DNA from 4 places in the Paenibacillus sp. RS8 genome. Region 4 is predicted to be linked to each of the others. Evidence: predicted binding sites of a transcription regulator. Region 4 holds the regulator's gene; each other region holds the start of a gene.
The links. The regulator Rex, encoded in region 4, represses fermentation and respiration genes when NADH is low (regulators of the CRP and FNR family bind a similar motif). The targets are predictions, from matches to a motif close to TTGTGAAATATTTCACAA.
Positions count from the first base shown of each region.

Region 1: the regulator Rex is predicted to act here: its motif matches at 3,203-3,220, upstream of nirB (nitrite reductase large subunit NirB).
Region 2: the regulator Rex is predicted to act here: its motif matches at 3,028-3,045, upstream of ACDZ28_RS20700 (DUF1641 domain-containing protein).
Region 3: the regulator Rex is predicted to act here: its motif matches at 2,859-2,876, upstream of pflB (formate C-acetyltransferase).

Region 1 covers NZ_CP168131.1:6,483,280-6,488,925, forward strand. The annotation lists gene ACDZ28_RS30500 (formate/nitrite transporter family protein) at 1-265, opposite strand, end outside; gene nirD (nitrite reductase small subunit NirD) at 318-638, opposite strand; gene nirB (nitrite reductase large subunit NirB) at 673-3,096, opposite strand; gene ACDZ28_RS30515 (hypothetical protein) at 3,314-4,024, opposite strand; gene ric (iron-sulfur cluster repair di-iron protein) at 4,475-5,224, opposite strand; gene ACDZ28_RS30525 (hypothetical protein) at 5,426-5,646, opposite strand, start outside.
Region 2 covers NZ_CP168131.1:4,388,314-4,393,959, forward strand. The annotation lists gene ACDZ28_RS20680 (EFR1 family ferrodoxin) at 1-517, shown strand, start outside; gene ACDZ28_RS20685 (hypothetical protein) at 518-1,144, shown strand; gene ACDZ28_RS20690 (nitroreductase family protein) at 1,247-1,864, opposite strand; gene ACDZ28_RS20695 (DUF2785 domain-containing protein) at 2,124-2,969, shown strand; gene ACDZ28_RS20700 (DUF1641 domain-containing protein) at 3,177-3,620, shown strand; gene ACDZ28_RS20705 (NAD(P)/FAD-dependent oxidoreductase) at 3,660-4,838, shown strand; gene ACDZ28_RS20710 (SGNH/GDSL hydrolase family protein) at 4,997-5,632, shown strand.
Region 3 covers NZ_CP168131.1:6,462,889-6,468,534, reverse strand. The annotation lists gene adhE (bifunctional acetaldehyde-CoA/alcohol dehydrogenase) at 92-2,713, shown strand; gene pflB (formate C-acetyltransferase) at 2,965-5,226, shown strand; gene pflA (pyruvate formate-lyase-activating protein) at 5,444-5,646, shown strand, end outside.
Region 4 covers NZ_CP168131.1:6,204,024-6,209,669, forward strand. The annotation lists gene ACDZ28_RS29175 (AAA family ATPase) at 1-735, opposite strand, end outside; gene ACDZ28_RS29180 (hypothetical protein) at 728-1,270, opposite strand; gene ACDZ28_RS29185 (DUF5590 domain-containing protein) at 1,684-2,202, opposite strand; gene ACDZ28_RS29190 (amidohydrolase) at 2,369-3,670, opposite strand; gene ACDZ28_RS29195 (redox-sensing transcriptional repressor Rex) at 3,660-4,310, opposite strand; gene dinG (ATP-dependent DNA helicase DinG) at 4,444-5,646, opposite strand, start outside.

The DNA.
Region 1 (5,646 bases), 280 kb from region 4:
ACATATTATTTCCGGTAAACAGCTCTGAGCCTGCAAACACAACAAGAGTCAAGGCAATACCGAAGGATGCACCCATAATGAGAGGTTGGAAAGGTGATTTGGCAGCCGCTAGAGGCGCTCCCAGCGAGAAAATAAGAATAATCCCAATGCCTACATATGCCCCGGCCAAGAGGGCTGCTAGAAAATATCTTGGTAAACTTTCATTCATTTGGTCTCGCTTGCTGACTGCCGCCTCGACAATGTTCTCCACACTTTGTGTAAACATAATACTCCACCCCACCGTTTTCTATTTAATCCTTTACTACAACCTTCGGTGTCTACAAGCTCACTGTCACAATGTCTCCACTAAGGGAGACAGGATAAGTCACAACACTACCTTGATCCGGTGCTTGTACTTCACCCGTGCGGAGATCTATTTTCCAATCATACAGTGGATCATAAAGAAAGTGTCCCGAAACGATCCCTTCAGCAAGCGGACCCCCTTTGGGATGAGGGCTCCGATTCTCCAGCGCATAGATCGCTCCGTCAGAGGTACGAAATACAGCCAGCTCCACATTTCCAGCCACAACTACCCGGCCGATCTGTAACAGGAAATCCTTTACATTTCCTATCGTATATGTCTGTGTTGCCATTTTCATTGTTTTTCTCCCTTCTGTTTGTGTAATCTATCCGTTAAAGTCTTGTTTCTTCAAAAAGTGCAGCACGTGTGCTGTTATCATTCAGTATTTTTTTCCAAGGATCTGTGACCTGAGTTAAGGCAAAATCAATCCGCGCCGCAAGCTCTTTTCGATTCTCTTCATTGTTGAGAATGACCGTTTGAATCTGTTCTAGCCCCATACGCTCAACCCACTCGGAGGTTCTCTCCAAATAATTTCCGGTTTCACGGTAGTATTGCATCACAGCCGAGCACACTTCAATTAACTCTTCATCGGTCTTCACCTTGCAGAAGGCGTCCGCTATTCGCGGTTTAATACCGCCGTTACCACCGATAAATACTTCCCAACCGCCATCATTACCGACGATACCGATATCCTTCGTGCAGGATTCTGCACAATTACGAGGACAACCGTTAACAGCCATTTTAAACTTCGCCGGAAAATCAAGACGCTCATACTTACGCTCCATAAGAGCGCCCATTCCCATCGAATCTTGTGTGCCAAAACGGCAGAACTGCGAGCCCACACAAGTCTTAACCGTACGAAGAGATTTGGCATAACCGTAACCTGAAGGCATATCCAGCTCTTCCCATACCTTAGGTAAATCCTCTTTTTTCACACCGATCAGATCCAGGCGTTGCCCGCCAGTCACCTTCACAACTTTCACATCATATTTAAGCGAGACATCGGCGATTTTCTTCAGATCCTCTGGTGTTGTTACCCCGCCGTACATGCGTGGTATTACAGTGTAGGTTCCATCCTTTTGAATATTGGCACCCATTCTTTCATTTACAAATCGGGATTCTTTCTCATCTTGATGAGTATCAGGGTTGATCATCCCTAGATAATAGTTAATCGCCGGACGACACTTGGAGCAGCCTTCCTCTTGTTTCCAACCGAGTACATTCATGACCTCTTTTGTTGTTTTAAGACCTTTAGCTGTGATTTCAGCAACAATCTCATCACGGCTAAGCGTTGTACAGCCACAAATACCTTGCTTGGCAGCTTGCTGGAAACTGTCACCCAAGACAAATTGCAGGATTTGTTCTACTACGGGTTTGCAACCCCCACAAGAGCGAGTAGCGCCAGTGCAAGCTTTAATCTCATCCACAGTAGTAAAACCATGTTCGGTGACGGCATCTACGATCGCTTTTTTAGTTACACCGTTACAACCGCAGACAATTTCTTCGTCCGCCATCGTCTCTACGGAAGCACCCTTCTTAGCTCCCCCACCGCAGCATCCCGTTCCCATGACCTCTGTATAAATTTCATCGGTCATTACCGCGCCTTGTTTTACTAACTTTTGCAGATTCGCGGACTCCGTCACATCACCGAACAAGACCGCACCGACAATTACATTATTTTTGAGCAAAATTTTCTTATAGGTTCTCTTCCATTCATCTTTGCTTGAGATCACCGTGTGTTCAGGAGAATCCAAAAACTCACCTGCAGAAAATACATCCACCCCAGATATTTTAAGCTTCGTGGAAACAATGGAACCTTCATAAGGCTTCGTTTCACTACCACATAAATGTTTAGCTAGAACCATGCCTTGCTCAAATAGCGGGGCCACCAGTCCGTAACACACTCCACGATGCTCGGCACATTCGCCGATGGAATATACGTTCTGCATGGAGGTTTGCAGATAATCATCCACTACGATCCCACGATTTACGGAGATTCCGCTTTCTTTTGCCAACGTTACATTCGGTTTAATTCCGACGGCCATTACCACAAAATCTGCAGCAAGCGTACTGTCATCACTGAACCGCAATCCACTTACTCTCTGTTCCCCGGTCAATTCTACCGTTTGTTTGCCCATAGCAAATTTCACACCTTGACGCTCTAGCTCAGCTTGCAGCATCGAGGAGGCATTCCGATCAAGCTGGCGCTCCATCAGGTCTTCCATTAAATGAACTACAGTAACGTCCATACCTAGGTTCACAAGACCTTTTGCTGCTTCCAGCCCAAGCAATCCCCCGCCGATTACAGCCGCTTTTCTATATTGTTTAGCCGCTGCAAGCATCGCATCACAGTCGGAAATATCACGAAACCCAACCACGCCCTCTTTATCACTGCCAGGCACAGGTAAAATAAAAGAATTCGAGCCTGTCGCAATAATTACTTTGTCGTAAGGCACTGACAACCCGTTATCTGCAACAACTTGTTTGGACTCTTCATCAATTCGTGTCACTGTAGTACCCGTGTGCAGGGTAATATTATTGTCTTCATACCAATTCCAGTCGTTTAGGATGATATCATTAAGGGTTTTGCTACCTTCAAGAACATAAGACAACATGATCCGATTGTAATTGGGATGTGGTTCATTTCCAAAGACCGTGATGTCATAAGCTCCACCCAGCTTCAAAATCTGCTCTATCGTACCTATGCCCGCCATACCGTTGCCTACTAACACTAATTTTTCTCTCTTTGCTGTCATGGTTAGGTGCCTCCTCAAGCTTATGAGTACATGCTCAATTTCTCTTCTACATATTGGAATTATACGGTTCAAATTCAAGTCGTCATTGTGATTGCGGTCACTTTAATTGTGAATGTTTTCACACTTTAGTTCGCTAATGATTGTTAGGTATTTTCAAACATAAAAAGCCAGACCAACGATTCTGAAGAACCGTTAATCTGGCTTTGATGTACTATTTTTAACGTAAAGTTAATAGAATCTCTAAGACATCATGAGGCATAAGCTTCATATCCATCCCATTATCGAGCAGTAGCTTTCCGTTCACCTTCAGTTTCCAGACTTCATTACTTAGCGGGGTATAATCATTGACAGAAAGCACGCTTCTACTACCATCATCCATCTGCACCATACCGCAGCTCTTTAGCAATTCTCTTACAGTTAAATCCTCTTTAAATAACATAATATATGAATGCTGCAAATCTACTTCTACACTTCCGCCGTTCAAAGTCAGCATTACAGTTTGAAGTGGTTCTTGATGGTCCTTAGATTTCGCTGTGAAGACTAGCTGTGAATCATATCCTACAACGTTATTCCAATCCGCTTTCCCAATGATTTGACCGTCCATCTGAAGCTCCCAAACCATTCCCGACTCTAGTGAAAAATCCTTTACCGAAAGAATACTTGAGTTATCCTCAGCAAATGTGGCAATATTACTACCTTTCAGTAACTCCATTATTGATATTCCATTTCTGTAGCTCCCACTGAGTGACCTGTCCGATGGTTTGGTAAGCAGTTCTTGATCACCAATCTTAACCGATATCATCGGCCCCTCAGATCTTGCTGCACCATTATTATCATTACTATTAGCATCAGTCTGAGTGGAGCATCCATTTATTATGAATACGATGATTAAGCCTAGCATCAACTTCCACAAATTTCGCGTGGGCATCCTGGCACCGCCTTATCCCGCCTAATGACCCTATAGCGTCTCAGGCTTGTAAAGTTATGTATACTATCTATTTAAGAATAACTTAAACAAGCCTTGTTCTCAAATAAGTAAAAATTCTAGATTCCCTAGAATAGAGTTCTTCTCGAAAATCATATAAACATAGAATTCCTCTATATAGATTATTTTTATACGCAATACATAATTATTACATCCCTAGAACAAAAACCGCACACTTGCAGGCTTCCCTTCTTTTGCTCATTCGGCGACATTTCGTTCTCCGCGTTTAAGCATCCTTCCACAACTGGCCAACCTGCCATCAATTAATCTTAACCATATTTTTCAGGATCATTTCATCTACCTTTTTCAACGGAGGTATCCTCATTGCTTTGCATTGTATAATTTCCTAATAAAAAAAGCCCCCTAAGGGACTCTTTAGAGCTCTATTCGTCTTCACTGGTATCTAGGGAACAATATATTATTCTCCAGATGTACATGTTCAAAAGTCATACTCTCCAGCTCTTCCAGCCGAGCATATGTCAATCGATAGGTCGTACAAGCATGCGCCGGTGGAGTGAAATCATCTGTAACACTACGTATTTTTCTCAAAATATCGCCCGCACCATCATGCTCATACTCCAGCTCAGACAATGACTCGCGGAGTGCTGTCAAGCCTTCTTCAGTAGGATTAGCATCGTACGTCAACAGCTTAGGAAACTCATCTTCTTCTTCTTTAGCCGTATGCGTAAGCAGTTCTTCCTTTAGTGTGTTAAACAAGTCATATAACTCAGCCAGATGAGGAGAATCGCCACCATGCACTCGATACACCTTAGTTACATTTTGGCTAATGAGGGGTAGCTCTTCACGGAGATAACGGTGATGTTTGTTTATGATATGGTCAATTAACTCTTCAGAAGGTGCAGTATTCCAAGCGATTTCCTCTCCGGGTACTGGATACTCTTCGAACAGCTTGTTAAGATCACTGATGATTAGCTCTTGATCCAGACCACGTTCAGCCGCTGCTTCAGCAAGAGGTTTAGCTCCACCGCAACAGAAATCAATCCGTTTTGCCTTGAAATAATCTGCCGATTTAGGGAACTGCAATACAATATCTCTAACTAGTGCATCTGGGGTAAACCCAGCTTGTACCGATTGTGCTTGCTTCGAATCCGAAATACTATCATTAAGTTGTTTAGTTTCCATTATAGCTCCTCCTTGGGTTATGGGATTAGGTTTTGAATAAATCTTATCCACTTCTTCACCTTAACCCTGAAAGGAACTTTGACTTGTGATTGTACGCACGGAAATTGTATCTTATTTTTGAACGAAATTGGAGATTAATGCACATGCAAAATAAACGCAAAAAAAGCACCTTTACCTACAAAGGTGCTTGTTCAACTCTCTTTATTGCACATAAGCCTGCATATACGTCCGCTGTCCCTTTGAATCCTTCAAATAAGGTCCCAACCCGGCAAAACGCAAGTGATCCATATAGACACCGGTCATCCATCTGCCTTCCGTCAAACCCCCATTCCATTTAAGGACAAGATCAGGCGCGGAAATCCATTCCTGAAAGACTCGGATATTCTGATCTTTGTATTCTTTACATGGCTTAGACCGCTCAA
Region 2 (5,646 bases), 1.8 Mb from region 4:
CATTTTGGCGATGCCATGCAATTTTTATATAAAATATGATGATAGATTGAATAAGCAGTTATATCAGGTCGCTCAGCGTAAGGTGAAGTTATTTGCAGAGGAAATCATGAATCGGATTCCACGGAACCTTCGGATTCATCCTGTGCTGGAGGGAGTTCTGAGAACGGTATATTATTGTGAGGAACATCAAGGGGGGAAATACTTCGCCAAAGGATTGCGAACAACAGACTCTTGCACACGATGTTTGAAATGCGTTAGAAGCTGTCCAACTTCTAATATTAGCAATAGCGCAGATGGGATAATATTCGGTCAAAATTGCTTATTATGTATGCGTTGTGTTTATTCTTGTCCTCAGAAGGCGATCCAAGCGACACGGCTTAAGGCCAGTGTTGTAGATCCCTATACTGGAGGTTCAAAACTTCATAATCTAATGAAGGATTCTGAGAATGATGGACGGTTTATAACTCCAAAGTCCAAGGGTTATTACAAGCATTTTATTAAATACTTGGAGGATTGAATGATGAATCTGTTTAAGATAGGATCGAAACCGCTGGGGATAGAGCTGATGGCTGCATTTTTGGAGGATAATTATGTGAGTATCGGCTACCCGGGAATAGGGGATTTGGAGAACATCAGTATAGAGGAGCTGCGTGAGCGGTTGCTTCATACTTATCAATACAGTGAGCTGGAGCTTACAGAACATTTGCAAGCCATTCACCTGTTCGTAAATACAATGCAGGATGGCGATTATGTGTTGGTGTGTGATGGAGACTGGGTACATCTAGGTGATCTTGGCGATTATTTTTACAACGAATTATATGATACGCCAGACAATGGCACATGCCATCGAAGAGGTGTAACTTGGCTGAATAGTCTTCCGATAATCGACCTAAACGCAGAAGTGAAAGAGTTTCTTAGCGATAGTGGAGTAGCTGAGCAGTATAAGGGGCCAATGCCTAGCGCTCGTGTGGATCTGTGGATTAAAGGTTCTTATGCTTCAGAGCAAGCGATGAATCATCAAGTGCTTGTGGATGAAGAGACACTCTCTATTGCGCTCGGTATTTTGAAGAAAGCTCTAGTCAGTGAAGATGTCGAACGACAAGAACGAGCTGCGATTGCAATTCTTCAGTATGCTAAGCAGTGAAGAAAGGTTTCAGATCCACAGCCTCATTAAAAAGCGTTCCATCCGTTATTCAAACCTCGGATGGAACGCTTTTGTCATAATATTGTTATGCTTCTATAATACTCAGATAAATTCAACGAATTCATTGACCGGTTTACGATAGCCGCGTGGTCTGATTTTATGTTTCTTGTCTTTGCCGATAGTGATCAGCATAACAGGTACCATATGATCGGGTAGATTTAAAGTGGATTGAATGGCCTCCGGATCAAAGCCGATCATCGGGCAGGTATCCCAGCCTTTATCTTTGGCAATCAGCATGAAGTGCATGGCAGACAGAGAAGCATTCCGTATAGCTTCATCTCTTTGAAAAGCATCATTTCCTGAATAAGCATTGTTAATCGTTTCTATCTCTGCATCATAATCCTCTTGGCTCATCGCCCCTAAAGCTTTGAGCCCTCCGTAAATTTCTGGAGCCTTCAGATAAGCATTCTTATCTCCGAGTACCACAATTACCGCTGAGGAAGAGTGTATTTTATATTGACCGTAAGCTGCCTTACGAATCTCTTCTTTTAAATTCTCATCAGAAACGACTTTATAGTTTGTATGTTGAAGATTATAAGCCGATGGTGCCAATCTGGCGTAAGAGAACATCTCCTCTAGTTCATTCTGAGGGATCTTCACCCCTTCAACAAAATTCATCGCAGACCTACGGGATTCAATCAAATCTGTAAAAGTGCTCATGAGTTATTCCTCCATATGTGTATGTATTTGCTTTTTAATTATAAACAAGTGACATTTATAAATAAACTAACTATTTGTTACTAACTCAAAATAGCACAGTTAATTATTTTCGTCAATGATTAAATTCTCACTTCGTGTAGCTTAAGTCTTCTAAGTACTTGGAGTGTATGAAGAATAAATACTATGTTGTAAAATATTAGGATGTAAATTAGGATATTAAGATATGAAAAATGCTTTTATTATTGAAAGGGTGGGAATGTTGAACGATATTAGAGAGCAGTTGATCATAGACCTGCAAAGAATTGAAGAGAACGATTATGAGCTTAGAAGTGGAGAGCAGCTAAGGGATTATGTGAAGCTGATGCTTGAGTACATAGGAGATCCACAGCCAGAGCTGCGAGATGATTTGATCTATTCCACCTTCTACAAATGGATGAACGAGAAAAAATGGTTTAGTGATGCAGAGCTTCGTGAACTTCTCTTGATTCTCCTTGACGAGCAGCATTTGTTCTATCACATTGGCAGCAAAGAGGATCAGGCTGTGTTCACAAGAACGTTTTCTGTTCTGGTCGTTGCACTTATTCTTCAGCGGCATAGGGAAAAGGCTTTTTTAGATAGCGCTGAGTTTACAAATGTGAAGGAAGCTCTGATTAGATATTATGAGGAAGAACAGGATTTACGAGGATTTATGCAAGAAGAAGGCTGGGCGCACGCTGCAGCGCATGGTGCAGATGCCTTGGATGAACTGGTATTGTGCTCGGAGAGTGATGCTGCAATCAGGGAAGAGGTTCTGGCGGTCATCCAAAGAATGCTTTACAACAATCATCAGTACATTTTTAGCGATGAAGAAGATGAACGGATGGCTACGATTGTAGCTACAATCATAGATCATCATTTACTTCCGCAGCAGTCAATTGTCGACTGGGTCAGCAGCTTGGAGCAATGTGGTGGGTGGCCAAGAAGTCGCAACAAGTATGTTGCTCGTGTGAATACAAAGAATTTCCTTCGTTCTCTTTACTTTAGGTTGCTTCCAACAATGAAGAATCAGGATATGGTGAACGCTTTATTGAAGTCGGAGATGAAATTAAATGAATTTACACAATAAGTATTTAATCACCTAAGCGTATATAAAAAATATCGAAAATTTTAATCAATCGATTTTAATGTAATAAAAATCACAAAACTTTAGAAAAATTCAAAAACTTTGTGACATTTATAACTTGATAAGTGCTATAATAGAAATATGGCGTTAAAAGTTATTATTTTTTATTACTATTAAGCAGCAAAGCTTATTTGCAGAGGAGATTCGGATATGTCAGAAACAATCACTCAAACAACCCCTGAACAAGAATCACCAAAATTAGCTGTTACTCAAGAACAAATGAATGTTCTTGAGCAGCTATTGAAGCCTGAAGTTCAGGAATCGTTAACTGTCTTAGTAGAACAGTTGCCAAAATTAACAGAGCTTGTCGGCGTGCTCACAAAGTCATATGACTTTGTTCAAACTGTCGCTGCGGATGAAGTCTTGAAAAGTGATACGGTAAGTGCAATTAAAGAGCTTGCTGAACCTGTGGTGCATTCTGCGAAGAATATGGCAGCTACAGTGATCGAAGCGCAAGATCGTGCGAATGAAAGTAGCGATGTGATCGGTGTATTTGGTCTAATGAAGATGATGAAAGATCCACAAGCACAGAAGCTTTTCCGTTTTGTAAATGCTTATCTTCAAGTTGCCGGCGAACGCAGTCAGCAGAAATAATATTTTTTATATCTCATTCGTAAGGACGGAGGAAACATCATGTCTAAACATATTGTCATTCTAGGAGCAGGTTATGGTGGTTTACTAAGCGCCTTGACTGTACGCAAGTACCTAAAGAAAGACGAAGCTAAAATTACAGTCGTTAATCAATATCCTACTCATCAAATTATTACAGAATTGCATCGTCTTGCAGCAGGTAGTGTTGCAGAAGGTGCTGTTGCTATGCCACTAGCTAAGCTTTTTGCAGGTAAAGATATCGACCTGAAAATTGCAAAGGTTAATTCTTTTTCTGTTGAGAACAAACAAATTACACTATCTGATGGTGTGACATTATCCTACGATGCTTTGGTTGTGGGTCTTGGAAGCACAACAGCTTATTTTGGCATTCCAGGTCTTGAGCAATACAGCATGGTCTTGAAATCTGCAGCGGATGCTAACAGAATTCATCGTCACATTGATGAACGTATCCGTGAATATGCAAAGTCTAAAAATCCAGCGGATGCAAGCATTCTAATCGGCGGCGGCGGCTTAACAGGTGTTGAACTGGTTGGTGAAATCGCTGATGTGTTGCCAACACTCACTAAGAAATATGGTGTGGATCCTAAAGAAATTAAACTGATGCTGGTTGAAGCAGGTCCTAAGATTCTTCCAGTATTGCCAGATGCACTCATCGAACGCGCAGTGGCAAGCTTAGAAAAACGTGGTGTACAATTCTTGACAGGTCTACCTGTTACGAATGTAGCAGATAATGTTATTGACTTGAAAGACGGTCAAAAAATTGTTGCTAACACATTTGTATGGACGGGCGGCGTACAAGGAAATCCACTGATTGGTGAGTCCGGTCTTGAAGTGAACCGTGGTCGTGCAACGGTAAATGAATTCCTGCAATCCACCTCACACAAAGACGTATTCGTTGCTGGTGACAGCGCCGTAGTCTTTGCTGAGGATGGTCGTCCATATCCACCTACTGCACAAATCGCTTGGCAAATGGGTGAATTGATCGGTTACAATCTTTATGCGTACTTGAAGGACAAATCTTTTGAATCCTTTAGTCCGATCAACTCAGGTACTCTTGCGAGCTTAGGCCGTAAAGACGGTGTGGCCATCGTTGGTGCAAGCTCTACTCCGCTAAAAGGATTACCAGCAACCTTGATGAAGGAAGCCAGTAATATTCGTTACTTGTCCCACATTAAAGGATTGTTTAGCTTAGCTTATTAATTTATGATTGGAAAACCTGCTCTGAATTGAGCAGGTTTTTTTGTTGATCTCTAGTGGTTTCTACCATGAATTGTAAACGTTATCCTAGTACGCAGTATTCGTTTTTGCTATAATAGATTGGCTAATATTAACAAAGGGAAATAGAGGAGGATTACGTGATGTTATTCCGGCAAAACGATGTCATTCTGTTTCAAGGCGACAGCATAACGGATTGGGGTCGTAATTATGAAGATGCTTCATCGCTTGGTGTAGGTTATGCATTGATGATCGCCGCTCGTCTGGGGCATTTATATCCTGAGAAGAACCTTACATTCTATAATCGCGGAATTAGCGGCAATCGTGCTGTAGATTTGCAGGAACGCTGGGATAAGGATTGCCTGAATCTAAAGCCGACTTGGGTGTCCATATATATTGGTATTAACGACACTTGGCGCCGCTTTGATTCTGGTCAGGAAACAACGCCTGAACAATTTGAAGCTGCGTATCGTGACCTGATCGAGCGCACGCAGCATTCGCTCGCTGCTAAATTAGTCCTAATAGAGCCATTCGTGTTGCCTGTTCCTGAAGATCGTAAAGCTTGGCGCCAGGATCTGGACCCGAAAATTCACATTGTACGGGAACTGGCGCGTGAATATGGTGCATTGCTTGTTCCACTGGATGGCCTGTTTGCTGCGGCATCTGTAAAAGCAGAACCTGCTTATTGGGCTCCGGATGGAGTACATCCATCACCTGCAGGCCATGCCCTTATTGCAGATGCTTGGCTTAAGACGGTAGGAGCTACCGATAAAGCTTAAGGGTCTGATCGTAT
Region 3 (5,646 bases), 260 kb from region 4:
TGTGAAAGATTTCACTATACAAGGTGGAAATCATGTGATAAGATAAATGTGTAGAGAAAAACAACTAAAAATTGACAGGAGGACGAGGGAGATGGCAGTTAAGAACGAAGTCGCCGCCCAAGTTAAACAAGTTACCGCTGAAGAGTATATTCAGAATTTAGTGGATAAAGCAAAAAAAGCGCATGAGGCGTTCATGGCGCTAGACCAAGAGCAAGTTGACACAATCGTTCATGCAATGGCGTTGGCTGGACTCGACAAACATATGTACCTCGCAAAATTGGCCGTAGAAGAAACTGGACGCGGCGTATACGAAGACAAAATTACGAAGAACATCTTCTCAACTGAATATATCTGGCACGGAATTAAATACGATAAAACAGTAGGCGTTATTGAAGACAACGCTTATGATAGCTTCCAAAAAATTGCTGAACCCGTCGGAATTGTTATGGGTATCACACCGGTAACCAACCCTACATCCACCACGATGTTTAAAGCGTTGATTTCGATTAAGACACGGAACCCTATTATATTCGGTTTCCACCCATCTGCGCAAGAGTGTAGTGCAGCTGCTGCAAAAATTCTTCATGATGCTGCCGTGAAAGCTGGCGCTCCTGAGAACTGTATCCAATGGATTGAGATGCCAACAATGGACAAGACAAACGCATTGATGAACAACCCAGACGTTGCTCTTATCTTGGCAACTGGTGGTTCTGCAATGGTAAAAGCAGCTTACAGCTGTGGTAAACCAGCACTTGGCGTAGGCCCTGGTAACGTACCTGCTTTCATTGAAAAGAGCGCGGATATTGATCAAGCCGTAACGGACATCATTCTTTCTAAAACATTTGATAATGGTATGATCTGTGCTTCCGAGCAAGCTGTTATTATCGAAGAACCAATCTTCGATCAAGTGAAGAAGAAAATGATTGCTAATGGATGCTACTTTGTGAATAAAGAAGAAGCTGCCAAACTGACTAGTGGAGCAATGAATGTAGAAAAATGTGCGGTTAACCCAGCAATCGTAGGTCAATCCGCAGTGAAAATTGCTGAAATGTGTGGCATTCAAGTCCCTGCCGGCACAAAGATTCTGGTAGCAGAACTTGAAGGTGTAGGCACTAAATATCCACTTTCCGCTGAAAAATTAAGCCCGGTTCTTGCTTGCTACAAAGTTAAAAATGCAGATCAAGGGATCGAACGCGCAGCTCAAATTGTTGAATTTGGTGGTATGGGACATAGCTCGGCTATCCACTCCAACAACGAAGAAGTAATCATGAAGTTCTCTAACCGTCTGCAAACAGGACGTATTCTCGTTAACTCGCCTTCCACACATGGTGCGATCGGCGATATCTATAACACTAATATCCCTTCGTTGACTCTGGGTTGTGGATCTTATGGTCGTAACTCCGTGTCGCAAAACGTTACAGCAATCAATTTGATCAACGTGAAAAGGGTGAATCGTCGTACCGTGAATATGCAATGGTTTAAAGTACCTGACAAGATCTATTTCGAAAAAGGCGCTACTCAGTACCTGACCAAAATGCCTGATATCACACGTGTCGCAATTATCACTGACCCAATGATGGTTAAGCTTGGATATGTTGAAAGAGTTGAACATTACCTGCGTCAACGCCAAACTCCTGTAGCTATCGAAGTGTTCTCGGAAGTTGAACCAGATCCATCGACAACTACAGTTGAAAAAGGTACTGCAATGATGAACAGGTTCCAACCGGACTGCATCATCGCACTTGGCGGCGGTTCCCCAATGGATGCTGCAAAAGGAATGTGGTTATTCTATGAACATCCAGACGCAGATTTTAACGGTCTAAAACAAAAATTCATGGACATCCGTAAACGGGTATACAAATTCCCTAAACTTGGTAACAAAGCTAAGTTTGTAGCGATTCCAACTACTTCGGGTACGGGTTCGGAAGTAACATCTTTCGCAGTTATTACCGATAAAACAACTGAACAACACACTAAATATCCATTGGCTGACTATGAGTTAACACCAGACGTAGCTATCATTGATCCAGAGTTCGTATACAGCTTGCCAAAAACTGCAGTTGCAGATACAGGTATGGACGTATTGACACATGCTATCGAAGCTTATGTATCTGTTATGGCGAGTGACTACACTGATGGTCTAGCTATTAAAGCCATCCAACTGGTATTCCAATACCTTGAAAAATCGGCACTGGAAGGCGACAGAGTAGCTCGTGAGAAAATGCATAATGCATCAACACTTGCGGGTATGGCCTTTGCCAATGCATTCTTGGGAATTAACCACAGCTTGGCGCATAAATGGGGCGGACAGTACCACACCGCTCATGGTCGTACTAACGCGATCCTTATGCCACACGTTATCCGTTACAATGCTAAAAAACCTACGAAGTTCGCTTCGTTCCCTAAATATTCGCACTTCGTAGCTGATGAGCGTTACGCTGAAATTGCCCGTATTTTGGGATTGCCAGCTCGCACAACTGAAGAAGGTGTAACTAGCCTGATCAATGCTATTCGCGATATGAATAAAAAATTGGGTATCGAGGAATCGTTCCAACAACTGGGCTTTGATCCTAAGGACTTCGAATCCCGTGTAGATTACTTGGCTGACCGTGCGTTTGAAGATCAATGTACAACTGCCAATCCTAAGCTGCCGTTGGTATCTGAACTTGCTGATGTATACCGTAATGCATTCTACGGAAGATTTGATAATTAATAATTGGTTAAATAGAGAATAGGATAGTTGTGGACTTAGATAAAGGTGACAAATATCACTCGAAAGGTGATATTTGTCACAGTGTTTTTATAGAAAATAAACTAGAATGTTTATATAAACAACGGTCCCACATATGAAATGTTGATTGTGAAATTTGGAACAACCACATCTTTGGGGATCACGAGACACGGGATCAACCTTCAAGCCCGCGATCTCTACAAATATAATAAATATAGATGGAGGGATTTAGCATGTCGGTGATTGAAAAAGAAGTAAATGAAGTGAAATCCGGTTGGAGAAATTTCACAAAAGGTAAATGGTCCAAGAAAGTTGACGTTAACAATTTTATCGCAAGTAACATTAAGCCTTATGAAGGAAACGAAGATTTCCTCGTAGGACCTACTAGTAACACAACTGAACTATGGAAAATTATTTCCCAACTGAGCAAAGAAGAAAGAGAAAGAGGCGGCGTATGGGATGTTTCCCTGGATACTGTCTCCACAATCACTTCACATGCTCCTGGATACATTGATAAGGACAAGGAACAAATTGTAGGCGTTCAGACTGACGCTCCTTTCAAACGTTCCATCCAGCCATTCGGCGGGATCAAGATGATGGTCGATGCTACGAAAGCTTATGGCTTCGAGCTTCCACAAAACATCGTTGATATGTTTACGAACATTCGCAAAACGCATAACCAAGGCGTATTTGATGCATATACACCAGACATGAGAGCAGTGCGTAAATCCGGCGTTATCACAGGTCTTCCTGATGCTTACGGCCGCGGACGCATCATCGGTGACTACCGCCGTATCGCTCTATACGGTATTGATTTCCTGATTAAAGACAAAAAACAACAACAAGCTGAACTTGAAGTTGATTCCATGACTGAAGAGGTAATTCGTCTTCGTGAAGAGCTGTCCGAGCAAATTCGTGCACTGGGCGAATTGAAAGAAATGGCAGCCGCTCACGGTATGGATATTTCCAAACCAGCGACCAATTTCAAGGAAGCTACTCAATGGGTATACTTCGGATATCTGGCAGCAGTTAAAGAGCAAAATGGTGCGGCGATGTCCCTGGGACGTGTATCTTCCTTCCTAGACATCTATGCAGAACGCGATATTGCTGAAGGTACTTTGACTGAAGAGCAAGTTCAAGAAATCGTCGATCATTTCGTAATGAAACTGCGTATCGTGAAATTCTTGCGTACACCTGACTATAACGATCTGTTCTCCGGCGACCCTACATGGGTAACTGAATCCATCGGTGGTATGGCTGAAGACGGAACAACTCGTGTTACGAAGAACAGCTTCCGTTTCCTGAACACCCTGTACAACTTGGGTCCAGCACCGGAACCAAACTTGACAGTTCTTTGGTCCGAAAGATTGCCTGAAGCCTTCAAAAAATATTGTGCTAAGGTTTCCATCGAAACTAGTGCAATTCAGTATGAAAATGACGATCTAATGCGTCCATACTGGGGTGAAGATTATGCGATTGCTTGCTGCGTATCTCCAATGCGCATCGGTAAACAAATGCAGTTCTTCGGTGCTCGTGCCAACCTAGCAAAAGCTTTGCTGTACGCTATTAATGGTGGTAAAGACGAGAAATCCGGAGCACAAGTTGGACCGGAATTCCCAGCGATCACTTCTGAATATCTGGATTATGACGAAGTAATGAAACGCTTCAAACCGATGATGGAGTGGTTGGCTAAGACTTATGTTAACACTTTGAACATCATTCACTATATGCATGACAAGTATTCTTACGAACGTATTGAAATGGCACTGCATGACCGCGACATTCTGCGTACGATGGCTTGTGGTATCGCTGGTCTATCCGTTGCAGCTGACTCACTGAGCGCTATTAAATACGCGAAGGTTAAACCAATTCGTAACGAACAAGGTATTGCAATTGACTTTGAAACTGAAGGTGAATTCCCTTGCTACGGTAACAATGATGATGCTGTAGACAGCATCGCAGTAGAATTGGTTGAAGCTTTCATGTCTATGATCCGTAAGCACAAAACATATCGTGATGCTGTACCGACTCAATCGGTACTGACCATTACTTCAAATGTAGTGTACGGTAAGAAGACAGGTACTACACCTGACGGACGTAAGAAAGGTGAACCTTTCGCACCAGGTGCTAACCCAATGCACGGACGCGACAAGAAAGGTGCTCTGGCTTCCCTTAATTCTGTAGCCAAACTGCCTTACTCCGATGCACAAGATGGTATCTCTAACACATTCTCTATCGTACCTAAAGCACTGGGTAAAGACGAAGAATCCCGTAAGTCTAACCTGGTACACATGATGGATGGATACTTCCATAACAGCGCTCAACATTTGAATGTTAACGTGTTTAACCGTGAACAGCTGATGGACGCTATGGAACACCCAGAGAACTATCCACAATTGACTATCCGCGTATCCGGATATGCAGTTAACTTCATCAAGCTGACTCGTGAACAACAATTGGATGTAATCAACCGTACGTTCCATGGTTCGATGTAATTCGTTCCTATTCATAAAGATCTTTGAATGAAGTACTACATTGAAATAATTGCAAGGAAGATGCCGCCCTTGTCTCAAGGGCGGTAATATCTTGTTTGAGAATTGTTAAAATTTTAAATATCACAGCCGCGATTAAGGGAAATGACAGTCTCAAAGACAGGGAGCTTCTTCGTGAAAGAGGGACTGTTAGTCTGTCGTGGCGAAAGGATGATATCCTATGATTAAAGGTCGCATACACTCTTTGGAAACCTTTGGAACCGTTGACGGACCTGGTATTCGATTTGTCTTATTTATGCAAGGATGCTTGCTGAAATGTCAGTATTGTCATAACCCTGATACTTGGGCTTTAGATGAAGGTAAAGAAATGACTTTAGAAGAAGTGCTTGCGGAGATCGAGCCATATATAAACTACTATCGTTC
Region 4 (5,646 bases):
CATGTCCACTTGAATATGACGGTCGAACCGTCCAGGACGTAGCAAAGCGGAATCAAGCATTTCTTTCCGGTTTGTTGCAGCTACCAGCAGAATACGTGGTGTTTCGTTATTATAAATACCGTCCATCTCAGTCAACAGCTGATTCAAGGTCTGATCATATTCACGCTGCTGCCCGCCTTCACGTTTACCGCCAATTACGTCAATTTCATCAATGAAAATAATGGCACTCTGCTTGTTCTCCTTAACAGCGCGGCTACGGGCATCCTTGAACAAATCACGAATCCGGCCGGCCCCGACACCCACATACATTTCAACAAATTCACTACCTGATGCAGCTACGAATACGGAGTTTGTATAATGTGCAGCCGCTCTGGCCATAAGGGTCTTACCTGTTCCTGGAGGACCAGTGAGCAGAATCCCTTTTAAGGGACGAATCCCAAATTTGCTGATTTCCTCATGACGGATCAAAAAATCGAGTGCTTCACGAAGCTCTTGCTTCGCATTGTCTTGCCCGCCAATTTCTTCAAAAGTTAGCTTTGAAGGTCCTTCCTTCTTGCGTTTTTTCCCAGCACCAGCATTCACCGTAAGCCCGCCGCGCAAATGAGCAATTATAAGCAGTGCAGTAAGCATTCCAGCTGCTATAACAATTGGGAATATATTTATACCTAAAAAAGCCATGAAAATAAACAGTACAGGAATAAATCCGAGTAAAATTTCTTTTAGATACTTAGGCATTATTCCATACCCCCAAGGTCGCAGGTTTTCGCGGCAAAATAATAAATTTACTTTCTTTTCCATTGCTTAAACTAACATACACATTGTTGTCGTCGATTTCAGTAGATGCTATCACATCTTTATATTCCGAATGTTGCTCTTTTAATCTATCAAGTTCAGTAGGTATAAGAGTATATTTACGGCTCTCCATCGCTTCAGCTACAGAGAACAACGCTTTATCCCAGTAATCATCTAATAATTCATTTGAATTTTGATCCACATCGAGTTTAAGTTTACGTCCTTCAATCACTGACTTTCCTTCTTTGGATACATACGATACTAGATCACGTAAATTCGTGCCCGGCTGCAAATCAAGTTTCAAAGTGACCTCATCGCGGTTAATACTAATATGTGAATTATTTACTCCCTCATAACCGGATACAATCTTTTGGAGCGGTTCCTGTAAAGCAAACTGACGATATAAAAAGAATCCTCCGAACAATAGAGTAGCCGACAGTAGAGACGTTATCAGTACAGGTACAAGACGTAATTTCAAGAAACGTCCTCCTCTCAAAGATGACAAAATGTAAACAGAATGATCAATAAATCAAAGCTGTTAAGCGCTCATCAGAGCCTAACGTTCTCTTAATACTGTTCTAATTACAAACAGTAGTATATCACATGTGTATATACGAAAATAAAAAAAAGTGTGAAGATATTTAAAATTTTATTTTTTATTTTTTTCCAATTCATTAAATATATTGATTTATTTCAACGAGAAAAAGAGCCGTTACTTGTCATTAACAGGTTTATTTTCACATGTGTTTTTTAAATAGAATATATAAAAACTACCTACTTAGTATATCACAAATAGCACATTACGAGTATATCAAAATAATCCATCACATTAACGAAAACAAGCGAACCATAAATGGTCCGCTTGTTTATAGTATAGTACTTTTGTTTATTTTAGCGGCTGGGTAAACTATATCCTTCACCCATTCGAGCTCCATCTGAGAACCGATAAAATTGATAATAATACCGACCGCTTTGTTTATAAAAAAGCTGCCATGCATACTCTCCGTTATATACCCCCGGCAACAACCGCTCGATACTAACGTCCGGAAGATCAGCTTTAATTATGCTGCGTATTTTCGCTTCAGAGGTCCCTTTACTCAGTTCCTCAGCATATACTGCGTCGTTGCCTTCTGCAAACTTCCCGTCTACAGTAAAGCGTACCCATACCATCAACTCGGTCCCGGATTGATTCTTCCCTGTTAAGACCCAGTACACTGCATTTTCATCCCAAACGGATTTCTGTGCTTTAGTTACCTCTGTCAGACCAGCGCTGGTTTTGGCGATATCCTTAGCAATATCTCGCTCGTTCCATTGATCTTTCATAATATAGGCATAGAACTGGATAAGTCCAAACAGAAGGAGCAGAATCAGAACTGACCCCAGGAGGATCCATTTTTTCCTTTTCTTCAAGGTACAGCTCCCTTTCTAGTAATATATCTTTTTTGATTATATAACACACCCGTGTGTTTATCCAAAGTTTCATATTCATTCATATAAATTCTTATATTTACAGAAAAGGCCGTAACTTTTGCAAACGCAGAAAGTCACAGCCTTTCAGTTAATTTATGATCTTAGACTAGCGCTTGAGTAGCCCCTCAAAGGATTCTTGCGCCTTACGACGGATAGCTTCCTCATCTAACGTTACACATTGTCCATGTTTTACAACCTGTTTACCATTCACCCATACATGCTCAACATCCTTGGCACTGGCAGAGTATACAGCATGAGACAGCAAATCTGTGTGCGGTAGTAAATGCGGCTGGTCTATATCAATCGCGATAAAGTCAGCTTTCATGCCTACAGCGAGCCTGCCCACATCATTTAAAAAGATAGACTTCGCGCCATACTCTGTAGCCATACTCAGAGCTTCCGGAGCCGGTACAGCCGTAGGATCACCACTTACACCTTTATGGATAAGTGCTGCAAGACGCATCTCTTCAAACATATCCAAGTTATTATTACTTGCCGCGCCATCTGTACCCAGCGACACCTTCACACCGGCCTTTAGAAGATCCGTAACACGAGCAACTCCACTAGCCAGTTTTAGATTACTTCCCGGGTTATGAGATACCCCTACATTATGACGAGCCAGAATCTCGATCTCTTCATCATTCAATTGAACGCCATGAGCAACAATAGACGGACGTGTGAACATTCCAAGCTTCTCTAAATGCGCTACAGGCCGCAGGCCGTAATCCACTACATTCTGCTCCACTTCGCGTTTCGTTTCGGACATATGTGTATGCATCGGTAAATCCAAATCATGCGCCGCCTGTACAAACTTAACAAAGAAATCCGGTGGGCAAGTATATGGAGCGTGTGGCGAGATCATCGTTGTAATTCTACCGTCAGCCTTTCCATGCCAGTTCCGTGCAAAAGAAATCGCTTCCGCAAGCTTGTGATTCTGTACTTCCTCTGGACAAAGACCGATTACGCCTCTCATCAATACGGAACGGATGCCTGATAATTCGACCACCTCAGCTACTCGATCCATATGATCATACATATCCAGGAAGGTTGTAGTGCCACCTTTCAGCATTTCCAGAACAGACAAGGAGGTTCCCCAGTATACATCTTCTCCGGTGAACTTCTCTTCCATCGGCCACATTTTTTCCTGAAGCCACACTTGAAGCGCTAAATCATCTCCATAACCACGAAGCAATGACATTGCAGCATGGCCGTGTGTGTTTACCAGACCAGGCATAAACAACAGACGACTGCCATCAACAACTTGCACACCTTCTTCCATCAAAGGCTCTTCTTTTCCTATGTAAGTGATCAAATCATCTTCAATAGTCATATATCCACTAAGAACAGGCTCATCCGTTCCCGGAATAAGAAAACGCCCGCCTTTGATAATCGTTTTACTACTCTTCATTTCCGCTTTCTTCCTTTCCGTCTTTCAAATAATAAGCAAGGCTTTGCAAATCCGTTGTAAAATCGGCTGCATGAACCCGGATATTCGGTGGTGTTTTTAGAATCACTGGTGCAAAATTCAAAATCGCCTCAATGCCAGATTCAATAAGAATATCTGCTACATTCTGCGCTTCTGAGTCAGGTACTGTAATAATCCCAATTCGAATGCCTTGCTCACGAACTGTCTGACCTAGCTCCTCCATGGGTTGAACCGTAAGAGAGTTGATTTTCCGCCCTACCTTAGGTGCATAAGAATCAAATATAGCGGTAATCTTCATAGTATCTTTCAGATAAGCATTATAATTAGATAATGCATGTCCAAGGTTACCGGCACCTACTAATGCCACATTCAGCTGTTGGTCCAGCTTCAAAATATGACGGATTTTCTCAATAAGATAAGTTACGTCATACCCAATACCTTTTCTGCCGAAGTCTCCAAAATACGCTAAATCTTTACGGATTTGAGCGGGATTCAGATCAAGTTTTTGTCCTAATTCTTGCGAGGAAACGGTTAATATTTCACGTTTCTGAAGATCATTCAAGAAACGTAAGTACACAGGAAGTCTGCGAACAACGGCTTCTGATATTTTATCCGATTTCATAATTTACCTCCTAATTTAAGTACTATTCTGTTTGAATCCTATTAAAATTTCTGTACCTCGTCTCAATGAAGAGCGGTATTCTCTTATACCGCCCTTCATTGTGGAGTGATTAATTAAACAGAAGATGTCCTTCTTAAGAAACGCCTCCGTCTTCCAACCACTCTGCTATACGAGGAACCATTTGATCCGTAAGCATATGTTCCATTTTCGGGCCAGGCAACGAATAAAGGAAATACTTTCCATAATGAGATTCGATAACCCTAGTGTCATACACTATAACAATACCCCGATCCTGCGCTGTCCGTACCAGTCTTCCAAATCCTTGCTTGAAGCGGATAACTGCCTGAGGCACCGACAATTTCATAAACGGATTCTTCTTCTGGGCTTGTAATAACTCAGACTTCGCTTCCGCTAGAGGGTGATTAGGCGGTTGAAATGGAAGCCTCACGATGGCTAAGCATGTCAATGCCTCGCCCGGAATATCTACTCCCTCCCAGAAGCTGCTAGTTCCAAGCAGAACTGAAGCAGCACTGTCCTGAAAGCGTCGAATCAGCTTACTGCGGCTTCCACCTTCCACGCCTTGACCTAGCACCGTGATTTCTTGTGAGGCTAGAGCCTCTTTCAGAGGATCGTAAACTTGGCGCAGCATCTTGTAAGAAGTAAACAGAACAAGCATCCGTCCGCGTGTCGTAATAGCCGCTTCTGCTAGTGACTGTACGAGCGTATCGACAAATCGGGCATCGCCCACACTGCCCTTCACACTAGGGAAATCCCGTGGAATTACTAATAGTGCCTGCTCCCGATACTTAAAGGGAGAAGGAAGGAGAGATGTCATTAGACGCCCCTCTTCCGCAGCTTCATTAAGTCCGAGATTATCAATCATAAACTGGAACGATTTATCGACAGAAAGCGTCGCCGAGGTTAACACAATACTTTTCTTTTTGTCGAAGAACAGCTCTTTAAGCTGGGTACTAACATCAACAGGGACGGCATATAGCTGTAGCGATTTGCTGCGATAATTTCCATTCGCCTCCAGCCAATATACTACATTCTCGTCGTTTAATCCCATAAAAAACCGTACTTGCTCACGTATAGAAGCTAAATCCTTAAATAAGCCGCTAATATCGGTTACTAAACTATCTGAAGAAGATTGACCTTCTTGATCACGCATCTCATTAAGCATCTTATCACCCTTACGGATAATTTCGCTTAATGTCAGATTCATAGTATTCTCCAAAGCAACCAATTCATCCCAATCTTTCGGTTTACGGGTAGGAAGTAACCGCATGACTAGCTGTCCAGCTTCTCCCGCCGCTGCATCGCTACGTTCCGGCAA